One region of the Lysinibacillus sp. SGAir0095 genome, then DNA from elsewhere that is predicted to be linked to it. Evidence: riboswitches for the same ligand, from Rfam matches in the RefSeq annotation. Region 1 holds a riboswitch; each other region holds the start of a gene.
The links. A riboswitch is a leader RNA that binds a small molecule or an ion and turns the genes downstream of it on or off. The one in region 1 is predicted to bind S-adenosylmethionine.
Positions count from the first base shown of each region.

Region 2: it holds a riboswitch for S-adenosylmethionine, as region 1 does, so the genes downstream of both, metA (homoserine O-acetyltransferase MetA) here and metK (methionine adenosyltransferase) in region 1, are expected to answer to the same signal.
Region 3: it holds a riboswitch for S-adenosylmethionine, as region 1 does, so the genes downstream of both, C1N55_RS01475 (O-acetylhomoserine aminocarboxypropyltransferase/cysteine synthase family protein) here and metK (methionine adenosyltransferase) in region 1, are expected to answer to the same signal.
Region 4: it holds a riboswitch for S-adenosylmethionine, as region 1 does, so the genes downstream of both, C1N55_RS15160 (methionine ABC transporter ATP-binding protein) here and metK (methionine adenosyltransferase) in region 1, are expected to answer to the same signal.

Region 1 covers NZ_CP028083.1:2,942,237-2,950,343, reverse strand. Annotated here, with positions in the region: gene C1N55_RS14520 (metal ABC transporter solute-binding protein, Zn/Mn family) at 1-120, opposite strand, end outside; gene yidD (membrane protein insertion efficiency factor YidD) at 277-510, opposite strand; gene C1N55_RS20585 (hypothetical protein) at 507-674, opposite strand; gene C1N55_RS14510 (Dps family protein) at 851-1,297, shown strand; gene C1N55_RS14505 (transposase) at 1,619-1,933, shown strand; gene C1N55_RS14500 (NUDIX hydrolase) at 1,986-2,453, shown strand; gene C1N55_RS14495 (alpha/beta hydrolase family protein) at 2,437-3,216, shown strand; gene pckA (phosphoenolpyruvate carboxykinase (ATP)) at 3,372-4,958, opposite strand; SAM riboswitch class I at 5,156-5,269, shown strand; gene metK (methionine adenosyltransferase) at 5,713-6,909, shown strand; gene C1N55_RS14480 (hypothetical protein) at 6,962-7,531, opposite strand; gene C1N55_RS14475 (gamma carbonic anhydrase) at 7,651-8,107, opposite strand, start outside.
Region 2 covers NZ_CP028083.1:2,137,521-2,145,627, forward strand. Annotated here, with positions in the region: gene C1N55_RS10495 (3-oxoacid CoA-transferase subunit B) at 1-285, opposite strand, end outside; gene C1N55_RS10500 (CoA transferase subunit A) at 272-961, opposite strand; gene C1N55_RS10505 (3-hydroxybutyrate dehydrogenase) at 986-1,750, opposite strand; gene C1N55_RS10510 (3-hydroxyacyl-CoA dehydrogenase family protein) at 1,760-2,689, opposite strand; gene C1N55_RS10515 (GntP family permease) at 2,711-4,018, opposite strand; gene C1N55_RS10520 (MBL fold metallo-hydrolase) at 4,279-5,139, opposite strand; gene metA (homoserine O-acetyltransferase MetA) at 5,355-6,293, opposite strand; SAM riboswitch class I at 6,396-6,503, opposite strand; gene C1N55_RS10530 (hypothetical protein) at 6,607-7,380, opposite strand; gene C1N55_RS10535 (DEAD/DEAH box helicase) at 7,396-8,107, opposite strand, start outside.
Region 3 covers NZ_CP028083.1:295,860-303,966, reverse strand. Annotated here, with positions in the region: gene C1N55_RS01495 (homoserine dehydrogenase) at 1-617, opposite strand, end outside; gene C1N55_RS01490 (hypothetical protein) at 986-1,744, opposite strand; gene C1N55_RS01485 (RNA polymerase sigma factor) at 1,737-2,288, opposite strand; gene C1N55_RS01480 (hypothetical protein) at 2,470-2,859, opposite strand; gene C1N55_RS01475 (O-acetylhomoserine aminocarboxypropyltransferase/cysteine synthase family protein) at 3,130-4,431, opposite strand; SAM riboswitch class I at 4,545-4,651, opposite strand; gene C1N55_RS01470 (glycerol-3-phosphate acyltransferase) at 4,803-5,435, shown strand; gene nfsA (oxygen-insensitive NADPH nitroreductase) at 6,021-6,755, shown strand; gene C1N55_RS01460 (hypothetical protein) at 7,035-8,107, opposite strand, start outside.
Region 4 covers NZ_CP028083.1:3,042,637-3,050,743, reverse strand. Annotated here, with positions in the region: gene C1N55_RS15185 (acyl-CoA dehydrogenase family protein) at 1-1,478, shown strand, start outside; gene C1N55_RS15180 (arsenate reductase family protein) at 1,693-2,049, shown strand; gene gcvH (glycine cleavage system protein GcvH) at 2,131-2,511, shown strand; gene C1N55_RS15170 (toprim domain-containing protein) at 2,746-3,102, shown strand; gene C1N55_RS15165 (thioredoxin family protein) at 3,146-3,457, shown strand; SAM riboswitch class I at 3,508-3,613, shown strand; gene C1N55_RS15160 (methionine ABC transporter ATP-binding protein) at 3,804-4,829, shown strand; gene C1N55_RS15155 (methionine ABC transporter permease) at 4,822-5,490, shown strand; gene C1N55_RS15150 (MetQ/NlpA family ABC transporter substrate-binding protein) at 5,569-6,438, shown strand; gene C1N55_RS15145 (glutamate biosynthesis transcriptional regulator GltC) at 6,710-7,612, opposite strand; gene gltB (glutamate synthase large subunit) at 7,732-8,107, shown strand, end outside.

The DNA of each region.
Region 1 (8,107 bases):
GGATTCTTCTTCAGTCGACTTTGTTTCATTTTCGGCAGTTGTTTTAGTGGTTGTGCTATTACATGCTGTTAATCCAAAGAAAAGAGCAGCAATCAATAGTAAAAAAGAGAATTTTTTCATTTCTTATCAAACCTTTCTAAATAGTAATAATTACGATTTGTAATTTCAACATTCTCAATAATACACGAAGAAATGAAAAAAGACAATTAGAAAAACAATAATTTTAAAAAAATAATTATTCAATTAGTTATTAGTTCACAATAAATGGCCTTCGAATTAATTCTTCTTCGAAGGCCATTTTTCTGGTACAGGGTCAAACCCACCTGGATGAAATGGTTGGCATTTTAATATTCTTTTTGTCGTTAAGATAAATCCCTTGATAGCACCATGTTTTTGGAATGCCTCTAAACCATATTGGGAACATGTTGGGTGGAACCGACAGGATGGCGGTGTTACTGGTGAAATAAATTTGCGGTAAAATGTTATGAGCCAAATAAAAGGGTATTTCATGGATTTTTCTTCTCCTGACTAGGTTGAAAGGTCTGCAATGGTTTTGCATCAATCGTTTGCTTAAATATATTTTTTCTTTTCTTCATAATAAATATGATCGCGCCAATAATAATAACAAAATACATAACGGCAACAAGAATTATTATTGCTAAAGTTGTATCCATAGAATCACCTCTATATTTAGTATAAAACAAAATAGACGATTGTAAGTTGTACATTTCCAACAATTATGAGACAGTTTATGCCATTTCAAATGTTTTAAACAAACTTATAACGGTTATAGTAATGATGTCTTCATAAAACTAAATAGTTAGTTCAAATAATAAAAGAGGTGGATATTATGGCAAACAAACCATTAGTAGAACACTTAAACGAATTAGTAGCAACATCTTCAGTACTTTATACAAAGCTACACAATTATCATTGGTATGTAAATGGACCTTCATTCTTTACGCTTCATGCAAAATTTGAGGAGCTTTACAATGAAGTAACCTTAAATTTAGACGAAATCGCAGAACGAATCTTAACAAAAGGTGGAAAGCCGGTTGCTACTTTAACAGAGCATTTAGAAATGTCCCATATTCGAGAAGCGACTGGTACAGAATCGACAGAAGAAATGGTCGAAACTATCGTTAGTGATTTTAAAACGATTATGGGCTTCCTAAAAGAAGCAATGGAACAAGCCGCAGAAGAAGGCGATGATCGTACAGAAGATATGTTAAATGCGATGGCCCAAAGCTTTGAAAAACATGTATGGATGCTATCAGCTTTCTTAAATGAACGATGAAGATATAACCTAGGTATATTTAATAAATGCAATATACTAATTAAATTTCGCATTAAGTCTCTTTAGCTGAGCCGGTTAGCACACAAGCCGCAGAGCCAACTAGCTGACTCTGCGGCTTATTTTTGTGCTTTGTGTAAGGTCAGCTCAAAGTAGAACTTTTTTGAAGCTTCTTAAAAAATTTCGCAGCTTACATAGTAGGCTGCTTCTTCTTATTACATTAGAACTTCTGAACCTATTTATTCCAGATGATAATTATAAAATCACCACCTTTATACAGTATGAATAGCTAACATTTTTTCGCTCATACTGATTGAAAAGGAGTTGATTATTATCGATACAACAATTTATGTTTCTGTTGCGAATCAATCTTACAGCTATCTGCCACTTGGATTGCCTTGTGAATTTAAGCTTCAATTAGAGGAAGATAAAGCACGTTTATTTGAAAAATTATTTTTACAGTTAAATTCATTAGAATTCGATAATATTGTTCGAGCTCATTTACCTTATCTCCCATATCACTTGGACGAATCAAATGATGAAATTGATACAAGAATGAAAAAAATATATGCGTTAATTCATGAATTTGGTGATGAACATACAAAAAAATTTGTAGAGCAATTACCTTATTTCCATTGATTCCAAAACATCCCTTAGCTAGACTTATTAGTAAGAAGGAAGTGGCTTAGGTATGTTTACTTTTACTGATGAAAATGGTTATAAATGTGAGTTAAGTTTTGTGGAAGAGCGTTTTGAAATTCAAGCGAAGCATGTATTGGTATTTGTTTTCCATGAAGGAAAATGGCTCTGTACCATCAATAAAAAGCGTGGAGTAGAATTTCCAGGAGGAAAGGTAGAACCAGGAGAGACGTTAGAGGAAGCAGCAATTCGTGAGGTTTATGAAGAAACTGCAGTAAGAATTTCCGATTTGAAATGGTTTGCCTATTATGTTGTCCATGATGCACCTCCTTTTTCTAAAGCAGTGTTTACTGGGAAGGTAGATCAAATTGATGAATTTATAGAAGAGCATGAGACACTGGGCATGACTTGGCTGACTCCAGAAGAATTAGAAAACCATCCGAATTTAAGTTTCTATATGAAGGACGATGGAATGAAAAAGATGTTACAGGAAGTGAACCATCATGAAAGACAATGGTAGTATCGAGTTGATTAGAAGCTATCCATCCCCAAATCCGAATGTTGCCTTGCAAGAAATCATTTATTGGTCACAGGGGCTTCGAGTAAAGGGGTTATTAGCTAAACCTAAAAAAGAAGGACAGTATGAAGCGTTACTGTATTTACGCGGTGGTCTTCAGTCAATTGGCATGGTCCGTCCATCGAGGATTGCTCAATTTGCAAGTCAAGGCTTGGTTGTGTTTGCGCCTTATTATCGTGGCAACCGAGGCGGCGAAGGTCGAGACGAGATGGCGGGAGAGGACCGTTTTGATGCAGTTAATAGCATGGATATCCTAAAAAAAATGGCCAATGTAAATGAAGTTCATTTATTTGGTTTTTCACGTGGGGGATTAATGGCTTTATGGACTGCTATTTTAAGGGATGACGTCAAATCTATTGTCACTTGGGCTGGAGTATCCGACGTTACATCAATGTATATGGAACGGGTGGACATGCGGAGAACACTAAAAAGAATAATTGGAGGCTCTCCAAATAAAGAACAAGACAAATACGATGAGCGCAATCCTCTTTTAAAGGTGGACATGGTAAATGCACCAGTTCTGATTATTCATGGAACCGAGGATGAGAATGTAAGCATAAACCAATCCTATGATCTTGAACAAAAGTTAATGGATCAAAAGAAACGTGTTGAAACCTGGTATGCATCCGGACTTACTCATCATTATCCACCTGATGTCAATAGAAAAACCGTAAAAGCACTGTGTGAATGGATGAAAACGATCTAGATAAAAATTGGCTCCAACTATTGATTAAAAAATAATAGATTATTCAGCTGTCCCAATAGTTTACGTTGTAGACTTTTGGGACATTGTATTTTAATCTAACAAAAAAAGCAGATTGCTCATGAGCAATCTGCTTTGTAATTGTTTCGGTTTATAAATTAAGCTAAAGGTCCACCCTTTTGCAAGATATCTTCAGAAACGTTCGAGAACTTAGTGAAGTTTTCTTTGAATAGGTTAGATAAGAAAGCAGCCTTTTGATCGTATGCTTCTTTATCCGCCCAAGCAGCACGAGGATCTAATACTTCGCTAGGTACACCTTCAACAGCTGTTGGGATGTGTAAGCCAAAGATAGCATCTTGTGTAGTTTCAACGTTGTTTAGCTTTCCATCAATTGCAGCACGAACCATAGTACGAGTATATGAAAGCTTCATACGAGTGCCGACACCATATTCTCCACCAGTCCATCCAGTGTTTACTAAGAATACTTGTGAGCCGTGTTCATCAATTTTTTCACCTAGCATCTCAGCGTAGCGTGTAGCTGGAAGCGGTAAGAATGGTGATCCGAAGCACGTAGAGAATACTGGCTCAGGAGATGTTACGCCTCGCTCTGTACCAGCTAATTTTGAAGTGAAACCACTTAAGAAGTGATACATCGCTTGTTCTTTTGTTAGTTTACTGATTGGAGGCAACACACCAAAAGCATCAGCAGTTAAAAATACGATTGTTTTTGGATGACCTGCAACAGAAGGCATCACGATATTATCGATAAAGTGAATTGGATACGCAGCACGCGTATTTTCAGTTAAAGAACTGTCATCGTAGTTTGGAATGCGAGATTCTGGGTCTACTACAACGTTTTCTAATACTGTTCCAAAACGAATGGCATTATAAATTTCTGGTTCTTTTTCAGCAGAAAGGTTGATTGTTTTTGCATAGCAACCACCTTCGATGTTGAACACCCCATTATCTGACCAGCCATGCTCGTCATCACCGATTAATTTACGATTAGCATCCGCAGATAAAGTCGTTTTACCTGTACCGGATAAACCAAAGAATAATGCAACATCTCCAGCTTCACCTACGTTTGCAGAGCAATGCATAGAGAAAATATCATTTTCTGGTAATAGGTAGTTCATAATGCCAAAGATTGATTTTTTCATTTCGCCAGCGTATTCAGTACCACCGATTAAGATAATCTTCTTTTCTAAAGAAACGATGATAAATGTTTCAGAAGCTGTACCATCAACAGTAGGATCTGCTTTAAAGTTTGGTGCTGATACGATTGTGAATTCTGCATTATGAGTAGCTAATTCGGTTTCAGTTGGACGGATGAATAATTGATGACAGAATAGATTGTGCCATGCATATTCATTAATTACTTGGATTTGAAGCTGAGAGTCCTTGTCTGCACCAGCATATCCCTTGAATACATACAGCTCATCTTTTTCTTTTAAATAGTTGACAACTTTTACATATAATTTATCAAACACTTCAGCAGAAATCGGGCGGTTAACATTACCCCAGTCGATTTTGTCTTTTGTGCTTTCTTCTTCTACAATATATTTATCTTTAGGAGAACGACCAGTATATTTGCCTGTTTCAGCACTTAATGCACCATCAGCAGTTAATGTAGCTTCTCCACGTTCTGTAGCTTTCTCCACTAATTGTGGTACGGATAATTGAACTTTAATATTTTCGCCGTTTAATAATTCCTTCAGCTCATTAGCAATTTCTACTGAATTCATCGATTAAATACCATCCTTTTTATAGAATTCCCAAAGTCGTGGGAGGTTTGATTATTTTCATAATTAGTATAACACATTGAATTAAATAGTCTATACTAATACAAAAATTATTTTTTAATTTTGAAACTTTAATAGAAATATTCAAAAACGATTGACAAGTGAATATACATTACGTAAGATTTATTCTTGAACGGATACTCTTATCCCGAGTTGGTGGAGGGTCATGGCCCTATGAAGCCCGGCAACCTGCGTTATTCATTTAACGCGATGGTGCCAACCTGATGCAAGGGAATACCCTTGAACGATAAGAGTGAAAGGTAATGTATGTAATCACAATTCCTTTTACTCATGTACTTAACAAGAGTATAAGGAATTTTTTTTTTCGAATTAGAACACAATGATAAGTATAGCATTTCTTTCTATTTTTATCAGTGCCTTTCTAAATCCATGTATTTGTGAAGAGACCGTATATCCATTTTAGAATGTGTTTTTATATCCACAGTATACAGAAATAAAATTTTGATAAATTACTGTGATTGCTGTATGGGTAAGTATTGTTCATTTACTGTTTTATACATAATAATAAAACAATAATTCCAAACTTCCTAACTAAATTTTAAAAAATGGGAGAGGAAGAACAAATAATAAAAGGTAACAGCTGAAATAACGGACTAGTAGAGCGGGTTTAACATGGATAATGAGTACCGTATCAACATCGAGAAAATATCTCGACATAAACTTAGGAGGAAACGAAATGACAAACCGTAGACTGTTTACATCAGAAAGTGTAACAGAAGGACACCCAGACAAAATCTGTGACCAAATTTCTGATGCAATTTTAGATGCAATTTTAAGAGAAGATCCAAATGCTCGTGTAGCTTGTGAGACAACTGTTACAACTGGTTTAGTACTTGTTGCAGGTGAAATCACTACTTCTACATATGTAGATATTAAAGGAATTGTTCGTGATACTGTGGCTGAGATTGGCTATACACGTGGAAAATATGGTTTCGATGCAGAAAACCTAGCTGTGCTAGTAGCTATTGGCGAACAATCACCAGATATTGCTCAAGGAGTTGACCAAGCTTTAGAAGCACGTGAAGGATCATTGACTGATGCTGATATCGAAGCTATTGGAGCAGGTGACCAAGGATTAATGTTCGGGTTTGCATGTAATGAAACTCCAGAATTGATGCCATTGCCAATCAGTCTTGCACATAGATTAGCTCGACGCTTAACAGAAGTGCGAAAATCTGAAGAGCTTGGCTACTTACGTCCAGATGGCAAAACTCAAGTAACAATTGAGTATGATGAAGAAAACAAGCCTGTACGTGTGGATACAATTGTTATTTCAACTCAGCATGATGAAGAAGTATCATTAGACCAAATTCAAGAAGATATTAAAGAAAAGGTTATTAACGTAGTGGTTCCAGAAGAATTAATTGATGCAAACACTAAATACTTTATTAACCCAACTGGCCGTTTTGTTATCGGTGGACCTAAAGGAGATGCCGGTTTAACAGGTCGTAAAATTATTGTTGATACTTACGGTGGCTATGCTCGTCATGGTGGAGGCGCCTTTTCTGGTAAGGATGCAACAAAGGTTGACCGTTCTGCAGCATATGCAGCAAGATACGTGGCAAAAAATATTGTTGCCGCAGGACTTGCTGAACGTGCTGAAGTACAGTTAGCATATGCGATCGGTGTAGCTCGTCCAGTATCGATTGCAATAGATACTTTCGGAACTGGAATTGTGAAGGAAGAGCAATTAGTAGAATGGGTAAGTGAATTATTCGATTTACGTCCTGCTGGCATTATTAAAATGCTTGATCTTCGTAGACCAATTTACAAGCAAACAGCTGCCTATGGACATTTTGGTCGTACAGATTTAGATGTTCCTTGGGAAAATACAGACATTGCTCCTCTTTTAAAAGAAAAAGCTAGTCTTTAATAGTTGTTCTTGCAGGGGAATATAGATAAAACAGGTAGCATTCATAGGAGTGCTACCTGTTTTCATTTGAGGGAAATTCTTGTTCTAGTGGGACGTTATGTAAACGAATTTTGGAGTCGATTTTACTTTTTATAGAGGAATCTACTGCTCCCGTAGCTTCAAATTCAAAATAATACCCATCATTAAAGGTGAAATTGTAGATTTCTTTGCCAGATTCATCATTGGGATACACATGGCCTACTCTTGATAAATCAGACCAATCATAAACTACTTTACTACCAATTAACGGGTTGTACTCAATATAATTTTCATCTAAATAAACATAATGATTGACACCTAATAAAAAGATGCTGCAAAATCCTAAAATAGTTAGAATTATAACAACAATTTTTGTAATAAGCTTTTTAATGAAATATAACAATATTAACGCAATAGAAGCAAAGAAAAACGCTAACGTGTAGACGATTAAATTTTTGCCAAATGATATAAAGGCAATTTTATTTGGGTCTTCAAAAAAAACGACTGATAGAATGGCAGGGGTCAATAACACAAAAATCGGGGCGATGACAATGACAAGTATCGCTAAAACCCAGTAAACACTTTTAGTTTCAAATTGGTTCATCATACGTCTCCTTTATATAGGTAGCTTATGTAAAGCTTTTAGAGTAATGATAAAAAGGTATAAGCTTAATGCGTTATACCTGTAATAATAATAGTAAGACTTTCTACCACTATATGTTGCTATAGTTGAAGTGATTTGTAAATTTGTCCTTTTTCTACATATTCGCGAATGATTCGATCCATATCCTCTCGATCTTCAGCTGTTACTTCACGTACTACCTTGGCTGGTCTGCCCATTGCCAAGCTATACGGAGGTATTTTTTTACCTGGTGGGACAAGGCTGCCTGCTCCAATAAATGCACCTTCTCCAATTTCTGCTCCATCCAAAATGATTGAACCCATTCCAATTAAAGCTCTTTTTCGAATAACGCATCCATGTAAAGTAACTTGGTGTCCTACAGTTACTTCATCTTCAATAATTACCGGATTATTCGGACTTTGATGAATACAGCTCAAGTCTTGTATACTACATCGTTTACCTATAATTGTTTGTGCAACATCTCCACGAATGACAGTATTAAACCAGATAGTAGATTCTTCCTCTATCCTCACATCACCTGTAACCACAGCATTATCC
Region 2 (8,107 bases), 800 kb from region 1:
GCCTCGTATCATGGCAAATGAGTCAGCACTACTGAAAAAGGATGCTCCCTTTGTAGTTGTGACAGGCTCTTTACTAGCATTAATTAAATCGATATCAAGTTGATGGGAAGTTGGAGGCGGGCCAATTCCCAGAAGCCCATTCTCAGCCTGCAGGTAGACTTCTTTTTCCTCGATAAATTCATTTACCAAGGTAGGAATTCCAACACCTAAGTTCACTACTTGTCCGTCTTCTAATTCTTGTGCAATTCGACGGGCAATTTTATAACGAACATCAGATTTTGACATATTGGTCTCCCTCCTTTTTGTAGCCTGTTTGGATAATATAGTCCACATAAACATGCGGAGTCACAATATTCTCTGGATCTAATTCCCCTACCTCAACAATCTCATCCACCTCAGCGATGACTATTTCTGCTGCAGTTGCCATCATTGGGTTAAAATTGCGAGCAGTGGTATGATAAGTCAAATTACCAAGAGAATCACTTGTTTTTGCCCGAATTATGGCGACATCACCTTTAATAGCTTTTTCAAAAATGTAGCGTTCACCATCAATTACACGTTCTTCTTTTCCTTTTGCGAGCTCTGTACCTACAGCAGTTTTCGTATAAAACCCACCAATACCAGCACCACCCGAACGAATCGCTTCCGCTAATGTCCCTTGTGGCAACAAATCGATTTCTAATTCTCCTCTGGACCATGCAACTACTGCTTCTCTATTAATCGTAAAAAAGGAGCCAATTGCTTTTTCAATTTGCCCTCTTATAAATAATTGGTGTAGCCCCATCCCATAATCGCCCAAATTATTACTTACAACATGCAGGTTCTTTACATTCGATTCAGCAATCATATCAATGATTGTTAATGGCGTACCCGATATACCAAAACCACCTGTTAATATCCTTTGTCCATCTTTAAACAATGGAATCAAGTCCCTTGGATTCTTGACCATTTTTTGTTTCATCACTTCACCACTTTCATTGATACTTTACATGCCCCCAGCGACTTTTATATGTTCCATCGTAATTGCAGAAGCTTCTTCTGATGCCAAGAAAAAGACTGTGTCTGCCACTTCTGTATCTTCAATAAAACGATTCATTGCTTGCTTTGGATAAACAATACGGGATAATGCCTCTTGTTCAGATAGTCCTTCAATTTCGTATAAATCATCAAGCTGCTTTACTAATAAAGGAGTTTTTACTGGCCCGGGCAAAACGGAGTTAACAGTTATTCCATATGGAGCCGCTTCAATCGCTGAAACACTAGTAACACCAATAACTCCATGCTTCGCCGCGACATAGGCAACCTTTTCGGGAGTTGCCATTTCACCGTGGACTGATGAGATATTTATTATTCGACCAAAGCGTTTAGATTTCATTTCAGGAAACACATGCTTTGTCATCAAGAAAACACCGGTTAACATCACATCTATGAGTAATTGCCACTTTTCTAAAGGGAAATCTTCAATCTTTGCACGGTATTGTAATCCGGCATTATTTACTAAAACATCGATTCTTTGGTGTTCATCCAGAATAGCAGTGATTGTTTGCTGTACAGATGCCTCTTTTGTTACATCACAGACATAACCCTTTACATTTTCACCAAGACCGGCAACAGTACTGTCTAGCTTTTCTTGACTTAAATCCAGTAAACATACAATATCGCCATGTTGGACAAATTTATTTGTAATAGCTAAACCTAGTCCACCAACCCCACCAGTAACAATTACAACTCTTTTTTTCTGCAGAACAATTCACCCCGCTTAATAATGTGTACTGATTAAATGTTTTAATAGTTCGGTATCTCGTTGAAGAACATACGCATCGAACCCTTTACCTGGATATTCAAAAAACCCTTTTCCAGTTTTCACGCCAAGAGATTGTTCCTCAACTAAATTCTTTATGGTGGAATATTCTCTTTGCCCTGATTCAATTTCTTTTTGCAAATTTTGCAATACAACGGACCATACATCCAATCCTCCAAAATCGATGATCTTTAATAATCCACTGGCAGAGAAACGGAAACCCGGCCCATCATATAGAGTCTTTTCTAAATCTTCTTTAGAAACAATTCCATCTTCCAATAATGATAGTGCTTCTCGTGCTAAAGCTACCTGTATTCTGTTGGCAGCTAAACCTGGCACTTCCCGTTTGATAATAATAGGTGTTTTATTTATGGATTCAAAGAAGGTTTTTACCTCATCCACGATATGAGGAGCAGTTTCATCTAATGCTAATAGTTCAATTAGTGGAACAATTTGAGCTGGATTAAAGAAGTGTGTCAAAAGTAAACTGCTTCGATGGTTATCTACATGAATTGCGATGTCTGTTAGTTTTAGACTAGAGGTGTTAGATGCCAGAATTGCGTCCGGCTTTGCAATGGCATCTAGTTTTTTAAATATTTCTTGTTTTAAAATTAAGTTTTCAGTTGCACTTTCTATGATAAAATCAGCGTTGCTCAAATCTTTTAAATTGGTTGAAAATGAAAGGTATGCACTAGCATCAGATTCGCTCATTTGGAGTGGGTATTGGTGTTCTTTAAACATCTGATAATAAGCTTTAAATTTTTCTTTTGCAGTCTCAATCACATCATCCGAGACATCAATTACATGAGTGGATATTCCGTGAATAGCAAAGTAAAATGAAATTCCAAATCCCATAGTACCAGCCCCGATGACACCTATTTTCTTCATAACATGTAACCTCCTAATTGATTAATAGAACATGATTGCTACAATTAAGCCTGGAATCGCAGCGATTAATGGAGCTATTACACAAGTTGCAAAAATATGCTTATAGGCATCTTTATGAGTTAACCCCGCAACGACCAAGGTAGTAATAACTGCCCCGTTATGCGGCAATGCATCTAATCCACCAGAAGCAATCGATACAATTCTGTGGAATGCTTCTTTATTGACTCCAAGTTTTAAGTAAAGGTCTGTTAGTGTCTCCATAGCAATTGCTAATCCCCCTGAACTGGATCCGGTAATACCTGCCAACAAATTTGTGGCGATAAATAAAGAAATTAAAGGGTTGCCGGGAATATTTGTTACAAAATCCTGGAACACAACAAAGCCGGAAGTGGCAGCAATAACAGCACCATAGCCAACGTCTGCTGAAGTATTAATGATTGGTAATACTGCATTTGTTGCACCGATATTAATCGTATCTTTTTTCTTGTCAACATATTTCCAAAAAATAATAGCGCTTACGAATAAAGTAATCATCAGAGTATAAAGTACTTCTAGCTTTACAAGGTTTAGAAGGACCAACAGTAAAATTGGAGGCACTAGACTTAGTATTAGGCTTGGTAATTTCTTGTCGGCGTATTTGTCGTCTATTGGTTCCTTTTCTTTTTCTAGATTTTTCATGTTGGCGAAAGTTTCACCGCGTATTTCAGAGCGTTTTAAAGCGAAGCGGATGTACCAAATGTTTAAGATGATTACTGCAACTGCACTCACTAACCCAATCCATGCACCAGAAGTTACTGTTGTTCCCAAATAGGTTGTAGGAATGATGTTCTGTACAGCAGGAGTTCCTGGTAACATCGTCATCGTAAAAGTAGCCATACCTGGCATAAATGCCGCAATGAATAAATGCCAAGGAATATCCATCTCTTTAAAAATTGGTTTTGCAATTGGTAGAATAGCAAAGATGACAACAAATAAGCTTACTCCACCATAGGTTAATAGTGCACAAACGAACATGATTGTGACCAATACTCTCAATTTGCTTTTTCTACCGGACAGCCTTAATAGATAGTCGGCAATTGTGCGTGCAGCCCCAGACTCTTCCATAAACTTACCGAACATCGCAGCAAATAAGAAAATTAAAAAATAGTTCTTCACATAATTTGTAAAGCCGCTCATATAGGCTGTTTGAAAGGTCTCCAAAATCGGCATATTATTCAGGACAATAACAAACAAACTGACAACTGGCGCAATAATGACAATTGTAAAGCCACGCATAGCTAAAACCACAAGCAAGATTAAAGATAGTGCAATAATAAATAAACTCCACATAAATTTTCACCTCTTTTTATCTTTAATATTTTTTTTAAATAGATTCTTGTCATTTCTACTCCCTTTAAATTGAAATCGTCAGTGAAAGCGCTTTAGAAAAAAATCGGAAGTAAAGTTAACAAAGGTGTGGTTAATGAGTCTCGCAAATATTAAATCATTCTATTAGAGAGGAAGTGGTGATATTCATAGATTCAGTAGTTTTATTTAGGAGGCATTACGAAAAAAAGAATGCATATCGCATCCTTTTTTCATGAATTTATTTAGTTTTCTAAACCATCGACATAACGGCCGTATTTTGGTATTGCAATTTGGTCAAAATCATTTACTAATTTAGTTAAGTTGTCAGTCAACTCACTACCTTTCATCGGTAAACCATGGCCTGTGATGGCGACAGTCGGTTTTAAATCTTTCAGTATCTTTACGGAGTGCCAGGATAGCTTCCAATCAGATGTAAAATAACGCGGCGGACCACTAATTTCCTTTTCCTGTACCAGAACTTTAAAGAGGGATTCCTGTTTAACCGTTACAAAAGCATCACCAGCAATCAATGCACTATCTGTTTCCCTAAAGAAGGAAACATGTCCAGGAGAATGCCCAGGTGTATGCACCCATTTCCAATCCTTTAGCACCGGGATTGAACCATCACTAGGCAAAGGTTTTACATGGTGTCCTAAATTGATTGGCTCGTTCGGAAAATAAGGAGAAATCCTTGCAATAAGTCCACCTTCCACGCTTGAGTCAGCTTCAGGATAGCTCTTTTGCCCTGTTAAATATGGAATTTCTAATTCATGGGCATAAACGGGGACATTCCAATGCTCGACTAACTCGATTATTGCCCCTACATGATCAAAATGCCCATGGGTTAACACAATGCCGTTTGGACGTGCATTTGATCCGAAGCGCTTTTCAGCTTCTTTAATAATCGTATTAACGGATTTGGGCATCCCTGCATCAACTAAAGTCCACCCTGTCGGATTGTTCGGTTCGCCAATCATACACAAATTGACAACCTGAACAGTAAATGAATAAATATCAGGCATAATCTCTTGACCTTTTCCACTAGAAACTGATGACATAGGAATATATTTATAATCCTCACCATAATTCATTTGTTCAGACAAATTTTTGCCTCCTTCCAATAGTATTTTTTCTATAAAAATAATCCCTATTCATTCCAAAATGATAAAAACCCACAATATTTGGGGATAAGTAGTTTTAGGAGACTTTGATAAACCAGAAAAAGTTTGATGAGATCCATCGACTATTGGAAAAAATTAAATTCATACAGTGGTTTGCCCACAAAAAAACCATGTGTTTCAAACACATGGCTCACTTGTTAAATATGGAACTCAATTGTATCTTCTACATAGTGCCAATCAAATGGAGTTTCTTGGTATACATAATAGTTTAACCAATTGTAGAAAAGAAGATATGAATGGGCACGCCAACTATTTTTAGGCGTATTCTTTGGATCATTATTCGGGAAGTAATTCACAGGAATGTCTACCGTGTCCCCTTTTTCTACATCACGTGCATATTCATCCGCCAATGTTGTCGCATCGTATTCTAAATGGCCAGTAATCATAATATGCTTTGTGTCTTTTGATTGTACGATGAAGGGACCCGCTTCTTCTGAATAGCTAAGTAACAGTAAATCTGGATGATTTTGTACTTCCTCTAGCGAAACAGAAGTATGACGAGAATGCGGTGCAACATATTCATCGCTAAATCCACGCACTAAGTCAACTGTTAGGTCAGTAATGACATGGGAATAAACACCCGAGCATTTTTTAGGAAGCTCGAACTTCCCGATATTGAAATGTTTATATAGGGCAGCCTGCGCTCCCCAACAAATATACATACAGGAAGTAACATTAAGTTGAGCCCAGTCCATGATTTGGGATATTTCTTCCCAATAACTAACCTCTTCAAATTCCATTCGTTCCACTGGTGCTCCTGTAATTATCATCCCATCAAAACGCCGGTGCTTTATTTCATGAAAAGTTTTGTAAAAAGTATCTAGATGTGATCTTGATACATTTCTTGAAGCATACGTAGCTGTGTTTAGAAATGTCACGTTTGTTTGTAATGGTGTGTTCCCTAAAAGGCGTAATAACTGTAGCTCCGTTTTTTCTTTTTCAGGCATCAAGTTACACACTAAGATGTTTAATGGTCGGATTTGTTGTGTACTTGCACGGTCTTCTTCCATGACGAAAATTTTCTCTTTACGCAATATTTCTCCTGCAGGCAAATTCTTTGGTATATTGATAGGCATTCTTGTTCCCCCATTTCTTAACATGCCGAATTCATCTAAATCAGACAAATAAAAAACCTCTCATTCCAGCGTGAGAATGAGAGGGTATTAGTTATACGCGCACTCTTATCTCCCAAGACATAAGTCTTGCTGGAATTAGCACCTTTCTAACGATGTTAGAGGTTGCTGAAGCTTCATTGGGCCATATCCCTCTGCTTCTCTTGATAAGATAGATGAAATTATTTAAATATTAACATAGAGAATAAATATTTGCAATATTCCATATTTCTATTTTATAAATTAATATTACATTTTTGAAATCAAAAGAATTTTCCTATTGTCGTGTCAATTTATCTCGCCATGTTGATTTGTCAGTTTCTTGGATGAGTTGCTCTAAAGTTTCATCCCATTTGCTCGTTAAAGTATTCCATACGCGAGTAGAAAATAAATCTTTTACTTCATCATAAAGCAAAAATTCGATACATGGCACATCATTGACTTGGACATTTTCTACAGAATCGATAGATGTGATAAAAAGTTTTGCTTGTTCTTCCTCAGGTTCTTCAATTTCTTCTTTTTGAGACTGCAGCTCCTTGATCACAAGGTGATCCTCAAAGCTTAACTCAGTATCTTGTACTTGATAACGGAAAATTTTCTCTGGAAAATCTTCAAATTCGAGAACTTCTTCTATATCGCCCTTTAAAAAACTTCTATGAGTCGGGCTATAAAGAAGCTCGGTTGAAGTTCCATCCTGCTCCTCTTCAAAAACTCCATTCTCAAACTGTTTCTGCCCTTTTTCCGTTAATAGGAAGTAGTCATCTACTTTTGCAATTAGGTTGGTCTTTTGCATTTTTGATAACAAATCCTCTACAAAAAGTTGTTCTACCAGGAGAATTTCACTAATTTGTTCAGCACTTTCAAATTTTGTATCTTTCAGTGAAAGAAAAAGCATTTTCATTAGAATATCCATTTTTGTTCGAATGACTGGTTTATAGGTGACATTTAAGGTATGCACCGGAACACACCAAGTATCAGATTGAAGTATTGAAACTTCCGTTTTTTGTGTAAGTTCTAACTCAAGCGATTTCTGTAAGGAATGTAGTTCCATTTTTCCTCCTTAAATTTACGAAATGTAACTCTCGATTGTATTTCGATAACCGTCTTGGGACTTCACAGTATTTAATAGTGTTTTATACATTTTGCGAGTTTCTTCTTTTTTCGGACGATTCACAAACATTTCTGTACTTCCAATTAATACAAGTAATTCTCTTGCTCGCGATAAAGCAACATTTAAACGACGATAATCTTTGGCAAATCCGATATCACCATATTTATTATCATTATTACGAACCATACTCACCAAAATCACATCCATCTCCATCCCCTGGAATTTATCGACAGAACCAGTTCGGATGTGTAAATGAGGGAGGTTTAGTTCCTGTTCAATAAGTCGATCAATTCGTTTTACCTGGGCAGCATAGAAACTAATAACCCCAATTGATTTTAAATCATCTTCAGGAATTAACCCTTCCGCTTTTGCATTGGCCGTAGCTTCATTTAAATCAATTAGCATGTTTCGGATAACATTGATCTCCGATTCATTTAGTAAACTTGCGCCTTCTTTTAATAGTTCCTCGAAGAATTCTTGCTTGTTCGGGATATCCACCCATAATAGATGTTCTTTTCGCTTAATGAATGGACTATCCAATTTATGATCACGTATAGCATCTGAATCTGGAAGACCACATTGTAAGGAATCATTTCCATATTCATAGAAAGGTGAAATAGTTTTCATAATGTTCTCATGCATACGGTATTGAATTGCAAGCATTTTC
Region 3 (8,107 bases), 1.5 Mb from region 1:
ATTAGCTTTTTGAATGCATCTTGACCAGAAATATCATTATATGGATCAGCCTCTGCATAGCCAAGTATTTGTGCTTCTTTTAAAGCTTCTTCAAACGACCAGCCTTCTGCACGCATTTTTGTTAGGATATAGTTTGTCGTACCATTTAAAACCCCTTGAATTCTTAAAACATCATTTACTAATAGAATATTTTTCATGGTTTTTATCACTGGTACACCGCCGGCAGTTGTCGCTTCATATCCGACAAATACACCATTTTGCTTAGCAAGTTCCTGCAGTTCCAGTCCTCGTTTAGCAAACATCACTTTGTTGGCAGTAATGACATGACACTTATTTTCAACAGCCTTTTTTAAATAACCAAATGCAGGCTCTTCATTTACAATGGCTTCAAATACAACCTGGATCCCTTTTACTGAAAGGCAATCATCTATACTATCTGTTAATAGATGTGCAGTACCTGGTACACGTTCTTTCGTTGTATCTCTTACTAAAATTTTAGCAACTTCTATTTCTAATCCTAGTTTATCGCGAAGCTCTTCGCGTTTTTCATTTAAAATATGATATATACCCTGACCTACTGTGCCAAAACCTAAGATGGCCGCCTTGATTGTTGCCATTTCTATACTCGCCTCCATCTTCACTCAACATCCTACCTAATTAGCGTGTCTACGAATCTGAATTTATAAGGATAGGTGATATACGACTCCTTACATTATCTTACGCCAAACCGATAAGTAATTATCAGTATAATAACAAACAATTCGAAAAATTTAACTTAAGAGAATTTTATCTTATATTTGGAAGGAACTCAAGAACATTCTTCCTAAGGTGGACAATTGTTTTTCTAAGAAGGTCAAAAAGATTCATAAATAATTTATATTTTAATATGCCAAAAATAAATTTCAATTAATTAGCTCTCACAATATGTATAAATAAAAAGGTATCTCTTCGTTTGAGATACCTTTTTATTATTATAGCATAGTAATTATGGTTGGACGACTTGAAACTCCTCTAGCATGTGGTAGAATCTTGCTCCATGTCCCTCTGCAGCTTCAAGGAAATATTTAATATTGAAAACAAAGCTGCCTTCTCTCCCATTTGAAATAATATAGATCTTACTTACCCTGCTATCCCATTCACTCCCATCAATTGCTGCAACTAAAAGTCCCTCCACCGGCTCTGTTACTGATTCTATTTCTTTTACTGTTGCAAAAGAGGTTTTTAGCTCATGTGAATATTCCTGTGCTAGTTGCTCCGGTGTTTTATCGACTACTTGAGAAATCGTCATAGAAACTTCTGGATATCTTTCTTCCAAAGGTTCTTTCGTAGTTATTAGGTCTTTGTCGCCCTCTTGAATCATTTTGTACCGTTCTTCGTCGATATAAATCACATAATCGGCTTTTTCATGGAGAATTACTTCTTGTTCTTCTGGTTTTCCTTCAATTTCAGTTACTACATGTTTTTCCGGTTCAAAGTATTGTTTCATTCGCTCTACAAAAGCTTGACCCGTAGTCGTTACATTAATGACACTGAAAATAAGTACTAAGATTGCAGCACTTATCAAAACACCCCGCAACCGCCTTTTTGATTTTTTGTTTATTCTTAAAGCTCCATTTCCCTTTTGTTCTTTCAAATCCAACCTCGATTCAATATGACTCCAGATCTCTTCCTTATCTTCTAAATAATCATCGGTGTTTTTATTGATGGCATTTTTTATTTCCCGTTCCAGGTTTTTTTCATCCATTCTGACTTCCCCCCTTTTCCGTTTGCAGTAAACGTTTTAACTTTTGTTTCCCTTTATATAATCGTGATTTAATCGTGTTGATGTTTTCATTCAATATTTCTGCAATTTCCTTCTCCTTAAAGCCATTCAAATATTTCAATACAATGGGAATCCGGTGATGCTGCTCCAAACTCTCAATGGCACTATACAAACTCTCATATTCAGTAAAACGGGAGATATCCTCACCCATTTGCCCATCATTCTTCGTTTCGACCATGATCTCACCTACACTAAGGATTTTGCCATCCCGTTTTAATATCCTGTTACATTCATTAATGAGAATCCGATAAAACCATGCTTTAAATGGACGACTAGTATCATAGCTTTGGATGTTTTGATAAACACGAATAAAGGTTTCTTGTACTGCATCTGTTGCATTTGAACGCTGATGGTTCATGATAATTGTTGCAACTCTAATGGCATAATCAAAATAAAGATCATATAATTCACGAAATGCTCGAACGTCTCCATTTTTTATCTGTTGAATCATTTCTTTTTCCTTCATAATTCACATCCTTTCATTCATTTCTTGGAACAGTTAATTTGTTTACTAATAATACCTATGCACTTTCCAAAAAGTTTTCAACAGAGCAAAACTTTAAGTTGCAAAAAATAAAAAAAACCTGTATCAAATCATACAGGTTTAAATCAAATACACTATTTAGGAGTTGTTAAATGGGAGATTGCTAGGATGCTTGATTTATGGTCATTTTTTTAAATTTATTTATGACACTATTAACTAGCAGCATTTCTTTAGTTGTAAAGACGGGTACGCCATACGTGCGCTGAACAAGCTGGAATTGACCATACTCTAAATGCCATTCCTTTGCCGGTATTGACAAGTGATGATTTCCAAACTCTTTGTACGCTTCGAAAACTTCTTTTACGTAATAATTACTTTCTGAAAATGTTGCAATTTCCTCTTTGTACGCTGTATGTCCAAATGTCTTATGCCAAAGATTATCTACACCAGCTAATAAACGCTGAAGTGAAAATGCATTTATAAAGGCACCTTTTTCATTTAATTCATATATAAAATATGCTGCGATATTTTGCGCACTATAGATGTTTCCCATTTAACAACACTCCTTTTACTAAGTAATACCGTATCGAAAACCTGTAAACCAATTAAAAATTTAACCTGCAAGGGATAGATTTTAATTCCGATAAGTTTTCTCTATATTAGATATTATATGAATTAAACACCTAAAAGTCAATAAAACTAATTGAATTACTAGGTTTTAAGATGCAACATAACCGAATGAATGGCATTAGATAAAATTGGTGAAAACTCTCCTATTTCACAAATGAGTGAAAGGTCATTTTCACCAATTCCATCTATCTAATTAGGCGTTTGCTTGTGCAATATTTTCAACCGCTTTTTCCAAAGCCTGATCTAAATCTGCAATGATATCTTCTACAGCCTCTAAGCCAACTGACAAGCGAATGAGCTCTTCAGAAACACCAGCCACCTTTAACTCTTCTTGCGATAGTTGTTGATGAGTTGTTGAAGCAGGGTGAATAATTAGAGATTTTGCATCCCCTACGTTTGCCACATGAGAGAAAAGCTGGACATTGTCAATTACTTTACTTCCTACATCACGGCCACCTTTGATGCCAAATGTAATCATAGAGCCGTAACCATTTTTCAGGTATTTTTTCGCTAATGAATGCGATGGGAAGCTTTCCTTGCCTGGATAGTTGACATATTCCACGAATGGGTGGTTTTCCAAGTATTCTGTAACCTTCAATGCATTTTCTCCATGCTTTGTATAACGCAAATGAAGCGTCTCTAAACCTTGAAGGAAGTTAAATGCACTATCCGCACTTAGAGTTGGACCGAAGTCGCGTAATAATTGAACCCGCAACTTTGTTGCAAAAGCAGCCCCTGCTGTATCAATGCCGTAACGTATGCCGTGGTAAGACTCATCTGGTTCAGTGAATCCCGGGAAGCGTCCGCTTGTCCAGTCAAACTTACCGGCATCTACTACGACACCTCCAATTGTTGTACCATGACCACCAATCCATTTAGTTGCTGAATGTACCACAACATCTGCTCCAAAGTCGATTGGATTCGATCCATATGGGGATGGGAAAGTATTATCGATGATTAACGGAAGTCCATGCGCATGAGCAATTTCCGCTACTCGCTCGATATCTAAAATGTTTAAGCTTGGATTACCCACTGTTTCTGCATAAATTGCTTTTGTTTTGTCCGTAATGGCCGCTTCAAAATTTTCAGGGTTACTCTCATCTACAAATACCGTTGTAATACCATAGCGTGGCAATGTATTCGCAAATAAGTTATAGGTACCACCATAAAGCGATCCTGCTGAAACAATTTCATCTCCTGTACCAGCAATATTCAAGATAGAAAAAGCAATGGCCGCTGCACCTGAAGATAACGCAACTGCAGCTGTTCCACCTTCAAGTAAAGCCACACGTTTTTCAAAAACATCGACAGTTGGGTTCATAATACGTGAATAGATGTTACCCGTTTGTTCTAGTGCAAAAAGCTTTCGTGCATGCTCAGTGTTTTCAAAAGCATAAGCCGTTGTTCTGTAAATGGGTACTGCGATTGCTCCTGTTACTGGATCTGGCTTTTGCCCTCCATGAAGCAATTGTGTTTCCGGTCGTTGCTGTGACATGTTTTCTCCTCCTAAAATAGAATCGATGGGGTGATCTAACTAATGAGGAGGACCTTATGGAAAAACAAAAGCCCTCTTCTAAGAAGAGGGCTGCAAAGTTGCAATTTTTCCTCCCCTTATCTCTCAGATCTAATCAAAATCTGTAGGAATTAGCACCTTTGCGTAATCGCTGGTTGCTGGGCATCGTAGGGCCTAGTCCCTCCGCCTCTCTGGATAAAGGTATTTGATTCATGTTCCATCGTTATAGAAACTATAAAGCATAGTAATCTACTATGTCAACTGCATTTTTAAAATATTTCGAAAATATTTGAAACATCTTATATAATCATAGAGTATATTGTAAAAAGCATACTTTGAAGGGAGTTTTCATTTTGCTTTATGCCATTATCTTTATATTATTAGCAGGTTATCTAATTGGCTGCATTCATGGCTCTAATATTGCTAAATTACTTTCAGGCGTAAACCTGAAAGAAGTTGGACATGGGAATGCAGGAGCATCAAATGCAACCCTGTCATTAGGTTGGAAATATGGTGTTCTTGTTGCTTTAATCGACATTGGAAAAGGAATAGTAGCAATTGTATTCATACGTCTCTACTTAGTTAACTTTGAATCCTTTACCCTTAATCAGACTTCACTTTTACTATACCTTACTGGTGCAGCAGTAATCCTTGGCCATAACTTCCCAATTCATATGAGGTTTCGCGGTGGAAAAGGTACTGCTTCTTTAATTGGCATTTTTATTGCACTGAATTGGAAATTGGGATTAATTGCTGTACTTGCTTTTGTGATTACATCGCTTTTAACAAATTATTTACTTATTGGCGTTGGTATTTTATATATTATATTCGCAGTCACTGCACTTTTAATCGAACCAACAATTGGGCCATTCATTATTACACTGACTTTATTATTAATCGCACTTTATCTTCATATCGAGAACATCAACCGTATGCGACTCGGGACGGAACCAAAAGTTACAGCTGCTTTTAAGAAGAAGCGATAGCGATCTTTCGAAAACCTGAGTTCTGCTTTTTTTGCGATTGTCGCTTTGCTTTCGTCGCAGAAAATGCAATCTCTAAAAACCCGCCTGAGCTCCTTTTTGCGACTGGCGCTTTTGCTTTCGTCGCAGAAAATGCAATCTCTAAAAACCCGCCTGAGCTCCTTTTTGCGACTGGCGCTTTGCTTTCGTCGCAGAAAATGCAATCTCTCAAACCCGGCTGAGCCCTTTTTGCGACTGGCGCTTTTGCTTTCGTCGCAGAAAATGCAATCTCTCAAACCCGCCTGAGCTCCTTTTTGCGACTGGCGCTTTTGCTTTCGCCGCAGAAAATGCAATCTCTAAAAACCCGCCTGAGCTCCTTTTTGCGACTGTCGCTTTGCTTTCGTCGCAGAAAATGCAATCTCTCAAACCCGTCTGAGCCCTTTTTGCGACTGTCGCTTTTGCTTTCGTCGCAGAAAATGCAATCTCTCAAACCCGGCTGAGAGATTGCATTTTTGTATCTAATTCCAAAATATACTATCATAGCCTTAGGGAGCACTTTTGCTCTGTAAGGCTAAAATTATGAAAACTTATTTTAGGGGAGGAAATGAGATGTCAACAAAAGGGTTATTACGTAGCCATTCATCTGTTAGAAAATATACAGGTGAAGCTATTTCAAAAGAAACTGTTGTCGATTTAATCCAAACAGCACAAATGGCAGCTAGCTCACACTTTGTACAAGCCTATAGTGTCATTTGGGTAACAGATGAAGAAAAGAAACAAAAATTAGGAGAGCTATCAAAAAACGACTTCCAATTTCAAACAGCGGGTGCTGCCTTTCTTTTCTGTGTTGACTTTAAACGCCTTCAAGTAGCGGGGGAAAAACAAGGTGTCGATATTGTTGCAGATAGTGCTGAAAATGTGCTGGTTGGTATTGCAGATGTTGGCATTTTCGCTCAAAACTTTGTAATTGCTGCTGAAGATGCTGGTTACGGTATTTGCTATATTGGTGGTGCTCGTAACAATCCGAAAGAAATTAGCGAGCTATTTAACTTACCTGAATACGTATTCCCACTATTTGCCATGACAATTGGAACACCAGCAAAACAAAATGAAACAAAACCACGTCTTCCAGTCGAAGCCATTCTACACGAAAACGGTTATGACGTTGATAAATACGATACTTTGCTTGACGAATATGATGCGACAATGGAAGAATACTACGCAAGCCGTAGCTCAAATCAAAAAATGGCCAACTGGACAAAACAAATGGCCGACTTCCTAGTTGAACAAAGAAGACCGCATATCAAGGAATTCCTAGCTTCTAAAGGCTTTAACTGGAAATAAAAAACAGTGATACCAAAGGCGAACTAAGTGTTTGCATTGGTGTCACTTTTTTAATTTAACGTCTTTTGGTCAAAGGAAATTCACGTCTTTTATTAATAGGTCTGCCACTTTTTGTCGCATATCCGCCAATTTCACTAATTTTTCCGCCAACTTTTAGCGAATATCCGCCACTTCTACTAATATTTCCGCCAACTTTTGCTGAATATCCGCCACTTGTCCCATTCCCTCAAAAAGAAACACAAAAACCCAAACCAACAAGTTGGTTTGGGCTAATTTTATTTACGGAGTGGCAATCCCATCAATTACAATTTGCTTAACAGGAAGGAATAACTCGCCAGTTGCATAATAGGTGATTGCTACATGATCCCCTTCTTGTAGATAGATTGCTAATGGTGCATTTTCTGAACTGATGGTGAAGTTTTGCCCCGTGTTTAATAGGAATGTAACGATTGTATAATCGCCTACACGTTCTTTATACACACGAACCACTTCACCGGAAATTGTTGCTTCTTCTGAATTTGAAGTGCCATCAACCGTTCCGCCACCACGACTCAGCGTCGTTCTATACTGCTTTAATGCTTCGTTCGGTGTTGTACCATAGGCTGAAATTTCAGGATTTGCAGCTGAAACAATAAAGTAGTTTTGTAAGAATCCATTCGAATCAAGGACAGGTGCCAGCCAACTTGCTTCTCCATAGAAATTATATAGAATCGGCATTTCGCCTTCCCATTCTTTTTCGATGAATTTCTTTTCGATAATAGCTAATGCACCTTGCGAATCCATATAAGATTCTTCAAGATTACCTGTATAGTAAGTTGATTCACCTGTACGAGCATTTGTTAAGGAGTATCCAAGCATTGAATCTACGCCTTCTTTAGGACTCGTAAAGTCTGTAAAGTAATACATTTCGCCACTTTCATTGAAGACTGGACTTACATTTGCTTCTGTTCCTTCATCTGAAGGCAGCTTCACATCTTTTTTACCGAACAAGCTATTCCAAAATCCATGTAAATAGTTACCGAAGTAGCTATTTTGCAGACTAACTGCTTCTGGAGAAACCGCACCATCGATAAATTCAGGTACTTCATCCAAGGTTAAGATTTCGGATTCCCCTGTTGCTGCATCCACCTTCACAATCCCTTTTACATCAAAACCATTACGAGCGGAAATAAATTCCCCGTAAGAACGAATGTAATAGGGTTTTCCTTCATCATCAACTTCAAGCTGTGGATCACCATTAAAGATTAAAGTTGGATTTTCTAAACGGATGTGGCGTTCCAGATTATTGTTTAAAAAAGCAGATGGTACATAGGTCATTTCTGATTTAATAAATTTCGGATTATCTGTTGAAT
Region 4 (8,107 bases), 100 kb from region 1:
CACCAGCAGGTGGTTTCTCTATTACTCATGGTGCGCACGTGGGGATCGGGTCATTACCGATCGTCCTATTCGGAAACCATGAACAAAAATCGAAATACTTGCCAAAACTTGCATCTGGTGAGTTAATTGCAGCTTATGCATTGACTGAACCAGGCTCAGGTTCGGATGCTCTTGGTGCCAAAACAGTTGCCAAGCTTAATGAGGAAGGTACTCATTATGTATTAAACGGGGAAAAGCAATGGATTACAAATGCTGGATTTGCTGATGTGTTCGTTGTTTACGCGAAAATCGATGGTGACAAATTCACTGCTTTTATCGTTGAACGTAATTTCCCAGGTGTATCTGTAGGTGCTGAAGAAAAGAAAATGGGGATAAAATCATCTTCAACGCGTACTTTAATTTTAGAAGATGCAGAAGTTCCTGTTGAAAACTTACTTGGAGAAGTTGGCCGCGGTCACGTAATCGCGTTCAATATTTTAAATATTGGTCGTTATAAATTAGGGGTTGGTACTGTAGGTGCGTCAAAACGTGCTTTAGAACTAGCAGTTGCTTATACAAACCAACGTCAACAATTTAAAACACCACTTTCAAGTTTCAATCTAACTAAAGAAAAAATCGCAACTATGGCTTCTCAGCTTTATGCTTCTGAATCTTTAAACTATCGTACTGTAGGTTACTTCGAGGATCGTTTAAGCCAGCTTTCAGCAGAAGAACAAAAAGATGGGAAAGCAATTGCTGGAGCGATTGCTGAATATGCGATTGAATGTTCGATTGCGAAAGTTTTCGGTTCAGAAACATTAGATTACATTTCTGACGAAGCGGTTCAATTACATGGTGGATATGGCTTCATGGCAGAATATGAAGTAGAACGTATTTACCGTGACTCTCGTATTAACCGTATTTTCGAAGGGACTAACGAAATCAACCGTTTAATCGTACCTGGAACTTTCATGAAAAAAGCACTAAAAGGCGAGTTGCCATTACTTCAAGTTGCTCAAAAGCTTCAAGAAGAGTTATTGATGCTAATGCCTGAAGAAATTGGTGATGAGCCATTAGCACAAGAGAAATATCTTGTGAAAAATGCTAAGAAAATCGGTGTATTAGTAGCTGGTGTAGCTGCTCAGAGGTTTGGTGCGAAACTAGAAGCTGAGCAAGAAGTACTTGTTAACATTGCGAATATTGCAAACCAGCTGTATGCAATGGAATCAGCTGTTATTCGTACAGCTAAAGCGATTGAGCGTGAGGGTGTAGAGAAATCGAAACAGAAAATTCTTTATACTGAAATCTTCTGTCAAGAAGCGTTTGCGGAAATCGAAAAAGAAGCAAAAGAAACCATCTTGGCATCAGTTGATGGAGACGCTGGAAAAATGACTCTTTCAGCACTACGTAAACTAACTCGAAGCAATCCTTATAACTTAATCTTGAAAAAACGCGAAGCTTCAGTAAAACTTATTGAAGCAGAAAAATATATCGTATAATTACCCGAGACGGGCATCCTAAACAAAGGATGCCCGTTTTTTAATTGAATAGTATATGTACCAGGTACACAAACTATTCTAACTATTCAGAATTGTGTGTGTACCTGGTACGCTATGAATTATTTATGTACCTGATACACATACAATACACACACAAGAATTCTCTGATATACTTTAGTTAGATGAAATTAATGATTGGTGAAGGAGCTTGTTAATGGTGCTTAAATTGATTCAATATCCGCGTTGTACAACTTGTAAGAAAGCAGAAAAATGGTTGAAGGACAATGATATTCACTTTGAAGCGATTCATATTGTGGAACAGACCCCATCGAAAGAAGAATTAAAAACAATCTGGGAAAAAAGTGAGCTTCCTTTAAAAAAGTTTTTTAATACATCTGGTATGAAGTATAAAGAATTGGGCTTAAAAGATAAATTAAGTTCAATGTCAGAAGATGAACAGCTGAAATTATTGGCTTCTGACGGCATGTTGATCAAAAGACCGCTTGTGACAGATGGAGAAAAAGTTACTTTAGGCTTTAAAGAGTCTGACTTCATCGAATCTTGGAAATAAAGCCATACTCTATCTTGTTTTTGGTTATGAAATATGTCAAACTTATCATGTATGAATTACATATATTTGGAGGGGTTTTTAGTGAGCACACCGAAAGATTTACGTTACTCTAAAGAACACGAATGGGTAAAAGTTGAAGATGGAAAAGTACGCATTGGAATTACACACTTTGCACAATCTGAACTTGGCGATATTGTATTCGTTGAACTTCCACAAGTTGGCGACGAAATTCAATTAAACGAACCATTCGGTAGTGTGGAATCTGTAAAAACAGTTTCAGAACTATACGCACCAATTTCAGGTAAAGTGGTTGAAATCAATAGCGAGCTTGAAGATAGTCCAGAATTTGTAAATGAATCACCTTATGAACAAGCTTGGATGATAGTAATTGAACCGGCTGATCTTTCAGAAGTGGAAGCTTTATTAACTCCTGAGCAATATGATGAATTAATTGACGCATAATATGAATATGATATAAAAAGAAAACGCCAGAAAACCACTGGCGTTTTTTTTACAATCTAAATATAATAAATAACCATATCTTTTATTTCACTGATCATTTGTAGACAGTCTCACAAAATCAGTGAGAAAAGACATCGATTTTCACTAATGAAAACCGTGCTTTTCAATCATTATCCTTATGCATATTTGAAGACGTTATTTAGCTGTGTTACTACAAATCGTGGGGTGAAGCAAATGATAGTTGATAAGTGTATAATTGTTGAGGGTCGATCGGATAAGTTAAACATTGCACCAATCTTTGCTGAGGATGTTAAAATTATTTGTACGAATGGTACGATTAGTGAGGATGCCTTATTAGATCTTCTGGAACCATTTGAAGAATGTAAACTCTATACGTTATTTGATGCGGATAATTCAGGAGAAAAGTTGAGAAAGCTAACAAAAAGAATTTATTCTGAGGCTGTTCATCTTTTCATACCTCGAACATATATCGAAGTGGCGAATGCTCCTAAAAAAGTGTTGGCAAATTTGTTAAGTGATGCCAAATTCTCGGTGCATAAGCAATATTTATCTTCATCAATTGAGACGTAAATAGTTGTATTATTACCTAAACGAACGAGTAGGATGATGGTTAATGAAAGAATGGACAATTGAAAATTGGGCGCAACAACAGGAGAAAAATTCCTTAGTTGCCTTTTATCTATATACGCCGATGTGTGGAACTTGTGCTGTCGCATCGAAAATGATGGATGTTATCGAAAACCTTTTGCCAGATTTACCTCTAGGCAAGGCAAATATTAATTACTTAGGAAATTTAGCAATGGATTATCAAATTGAAAGTGTTCCATGTTTACTAATCAGTGAAAATGGAAATGTCGAAAAAGTATATGCTTTCCAATCTGTACCATTCCTCTATGAGAAGTTGAAAAAAAGTGTTGACGCATAGAGAACTAACATGGTAAAGTAACATCCATAATCTAAAATTTAATATCGTAACTCTTATAAAGAGCGGTGGAGGGAAGTGCCCTATGAAGCCCGGCAACCATCACATTTTGTGAAAAGGTGCCAAGTCACGCGAAGTGGATACTTTGGAAGATAAGAGAACGGTTAACGTAAACAATACAGTTACGTTCCCTTCTACTTGTCTTGGTAGAAGGGATTTTTTGTTTTCAAATAATTGCTAGATTATAAATTTCACAATCGCTAAATGGGTAAACTGAAAATACCTTCAAGTATAGATATAAGAATACATAGTTACGGTTCGCTATAGAACGCATAGTAAGGAGTCGCATATGATTGAACTTAAAGACATATCGAAAATATATAAAACAAAAAATGGAGAGATAACAGCTGTCAAGGATGTTAATTTATCCATTAACAAAGGTGAAATATTTGGAATTATCGGTTATAGTGGCGCAGGAAAAAGTACAATGATTCGTTTACTTAACGGTCTGGAAAAACCTTCCACAGGGACGGTAGAAGTGAATGGTCAGGTAATTTCTTCTATTTCAGGTTCGCTGCTTCGCCAAGCAAGACAAAAAATCAGTATGATTTTCCAGCATTTCAATCTGCTATGGTCGCGTACAGTTGCAGAGAACATTGCTTTTCCATTAGAAATTGCAGGAGTTTCGAAGGCAGAACGAACAAAACGTGTGAAAGAGTTAATCGATTTGGTTGGTTTAACTGGAAGAGAGAATGCTTACCCATCTCAATTATCGGGTGGTCAAAAGCAGCGTGTGGGGATTGCAAGAGCCCTTGCAAATAATCCGGAAGTATTGCTTTGCGATGAGGCAACAAGTGCCCTTGATCCAGAAACAACGGATGCAATTTTGGAATTATTGCTAGACATCAATAAGCGTCTCGGGCTAACGATTGTACTTATTACACATGAAATGCATGTCATTCGCAAAATTTGTCGACGTGTAGCGGTAATGGAAGCTGGACAAGTAGTTGAATCGGGAGAAGTGCTACAGGTCTTCCAAAATCCACAAGCTGAAATCACTAAGAATTTCGTGATGCAGGTTTCTGGAACAAAAGAATCCAAGGAATCAATCGAGCAAATTCTAGTCAACTACCCAACAGGGAAACTAGTGAAACTGACGTTTATTGGGAATAAAACGGAACAGCCAGTCATTTCACAAATTATTAAGGAATTTGATGTTGAAGTGAATATTGTTCACGGAAATATTACACAAACTACAAGTGGCCCATATGGAACATTAATTGTACAAATCGATGGGAAACCAAATCAGGTTGAAGAAGCATTTAAACTTTTAGAGACGAGAGAAATTCAAGCGGAGGTGATTGACCATGTTTAATCAATTATTTCCGAATGTTGATTGGGTAAAATTGTGGGAAGCTACCTACGAGACATTATATATGACGGTAATTTCTACAGGAGTAACCTTTGTACTTGGACTAGCAATTGGAATATTGCTGTTTTTGACAAGCCCACACCAAATTTGGGCAAATAAAATGGTTAATTTATTAACAGGATCTCTTGTTAATATATTCAGATCTATCCCATTTATCGTATTAATTATTCTTTTAATTCCGTTTACAAAATTCCTGCTTGGAACAATCCGAGGAGTTGAGGCAGCATTACCTGCACTTATTATTGGGGCTGGACCATTTTATGCTCGACTAGTATTAATCGCCTTAAGAGAAATTGATAAAGGTGTCATTGAAGCGGCTCGATCAATGGGAGCGAAAACTTCAACAATTATTTGGAAGGTATTAATTCCAGAATCCCTACCAGCATTATTTTCTGGTATTACGGTGACTGCAGTGGCATTAGTTGGATACACGGCAATGGCTGGAATTATCGGAGCTGGCGGATTAGGAAACCTGGCATTTATTGATGGCTTCCAACGTAGCCGTGATGATGTAACGCTTATGGCAACGATTGTCATTTTATTAATCGTGTTTATTCTTCAATTTATTGGAGACTTTATAACAACAAAGACTGATAAACGTTAACAACTATTTTTTGGTAATTGGTGCTGACGGTTTGGCCGTTCACATATAGAAGAAACAGGAGAAAAGGAGAAAGACTATATGAAGAAATTTTTATCATTCTTATTATTATCAGTAGTTGTACTTGCATTAGCTGCATGTGGAACTGCTAAAGAAGAGGAAACAAATACTTCTACAAATGGGTCTGCAGATGGAGAGGCAACTGAACAGAAAGAATCAGTAACTTTAAAGGTTGGTGCTTCTAACGGGTTACATGATTTAATCTTAGAGCAAGCAAAACCAATTTTAGCTGAAGAAGGAATCGAATTAGAAATCGAACCTTACCAAGACTATGTAATGCCTAACCAAGATTTAGATTCTAAAGAATTAGATGCAAACTATTTCCAACACATTCCTTATCTTGAAACTGAAATTGCTGAAAAAGGCTATGATTTCGTTAATGCTGGTGGCATCCATATTGAACCAATCGGAATTTACTCACAAAAATATAAATCTTTAGACGAACTTCCGGATGGCGCTACAATAATTATCTCAAACTCAGTATCTGACCAAGGGCGTATTTTATCTCTTCTAGAAGCTAAAGGGTTAATCACTCTAGCTGATGGAATCGATAAAACGGTAGCTACAGTAGATGATATCGTTGAAAACCCTAAAAATTTAGAGATTGACGCTAGCTCAGCTCCTGAAATGCTAGTAACGTATTATGAAGAAGGCGAAGGGGATGCTGTAGTAATCAACTCGAACTTCGCAATCGATGCAGATATTAATCCTTTAGAAGATTCAATTGCCATTGAAGGCTCAGAATCTCCATATGTAAACGTAATTGCAGTTCGTGCTGAAGACAAAGATAACGAAGCAATCAAACGCTTAGTTGAAGTACTGCACTCTGACGCAATCCAACAATTCATCATTGATGAGTGGGGCGGCGCTGTAGTACCGGTAAACGAATAATTTGAATTGGTGAGGAAAATGATTTTTTCCTCACCGTTTTTTTATTTTAAAGATACTTGAGAGAAAAATTAATGAACTGCATTTGGGAAGGGAAATTGGCTAGATATGCATTACATAAAAGTAATGAACACACGTCAATGCAAATTGACATGTTCTATCCCCTTTTGAAGCAAATTTAGACGTAACTCACAAGAGATATACTCTATAAATAACCACATAAAAAACACCCAGAAGCTAATATAGCTCTGGGCATTCATTTCACATCGAACCTCTATAAAAATTGATTCAACCTTGAGAAAAAGTTCTCGATGAATTTCAAAAATACTTGTTCAGAAGGTCCCAGTTCACGGTTTGTAGGATAGATGACGCCTACAGTTCGTGTAATAGTTGGATTTTCAATCGCCATCTTCACGGTGAAGCGAGGGGTAGAATCATAAAGTGAGCTTTCAGGAAGTAGAGTAATTCCAATACCGGCAGCCACTAACCCTTTTAAAGCGTCCATATCCTCGCCTACAGAAGTAATGCTTGGTACGAATCCTGCCGCTTTACAAGCATCTACAACCACTTTATTCAAAATATAGCCTTCTGGGAAAAGAACAAAATTCTCTTTTCGGATATCTGGCAGAACGATTTTTTTAGCATTTGCTAATGGATGGTTCGCAGGAAGCAGGGCGTGAATTTTTTCACTAAAAAGAATTGTTGAATTTATGCTTTCGTCACTTGGTGGAACAGGGCCTAAAAAAGCAATGTTGAGCTCTCGGTTCTTGACAGCATCGATTAAATAACGATAGGAACCTTGACGTAAATGGAAAAGTACATTCGGGTACTCTTTTTTAAAGGCGGAAATAACAGTTGGTAAGACGTAGCTTGCGAGGCTTGTAGGAAAGCCTATTTTGATAGTCCCTTTAGCAGGATCTAAATATTCTTCTACTTGTTTGACAGCAAAATCGATTGCCTTCAATGCGGTAACAGTGTGTTCCAAAAAGATTTTACCAATTGGTGTTAGCTTCACATTTCGACCAACTCGTTCGAAAAGTGGTGTGCCTAGCTCATCCTCAAGGTTTGCAACTTGTCGACTCACTGCAGATTGGGCGACGTGTAAATGTTCGGCTGCTTCGGAGATATGTTCTCTTTCAGCTACCTCAACAAAGTATCGCAATTGGCGTAATTCCAACGTTTCCACCTCATTTATCTAAATATTAGATTAATTCTATCCAAAGTATATATTGTTTATATTATTCTAAAAACTTTACAATGTAAATAAGGTATTCACGAAGATTTGGGGGGATTTACATGACTTTTCATCAGTTTCCAAAGGCACAAGGGCTCTATTCACCAAGTTTTGAACATGACGCTTGTGGAATCGGCTTTTATGCAAATATAAAGGGACACGCTTCACATGAAATTGTAAAAAACGGACTAGAAATGTTATGTCGCTTAGATCACCGAGCAGGACGCGGCGGCGATGGTAGAACTGGCGATGGAGCTGGATTAATGGTACAAATTCCAGATGCATTTTTCAAACTAAATTGCCCGGAGTTAAACTTGCCAGCAAAAGGTGAGTATGGAGTAGGGCAACTGTTTTTCACAGAGGATAATAGAGAGAGAGAATCCATTGAAAACAAAATTAACGAATTAATCGAGCAAGAAGGCCAAACGCTAATTGGCT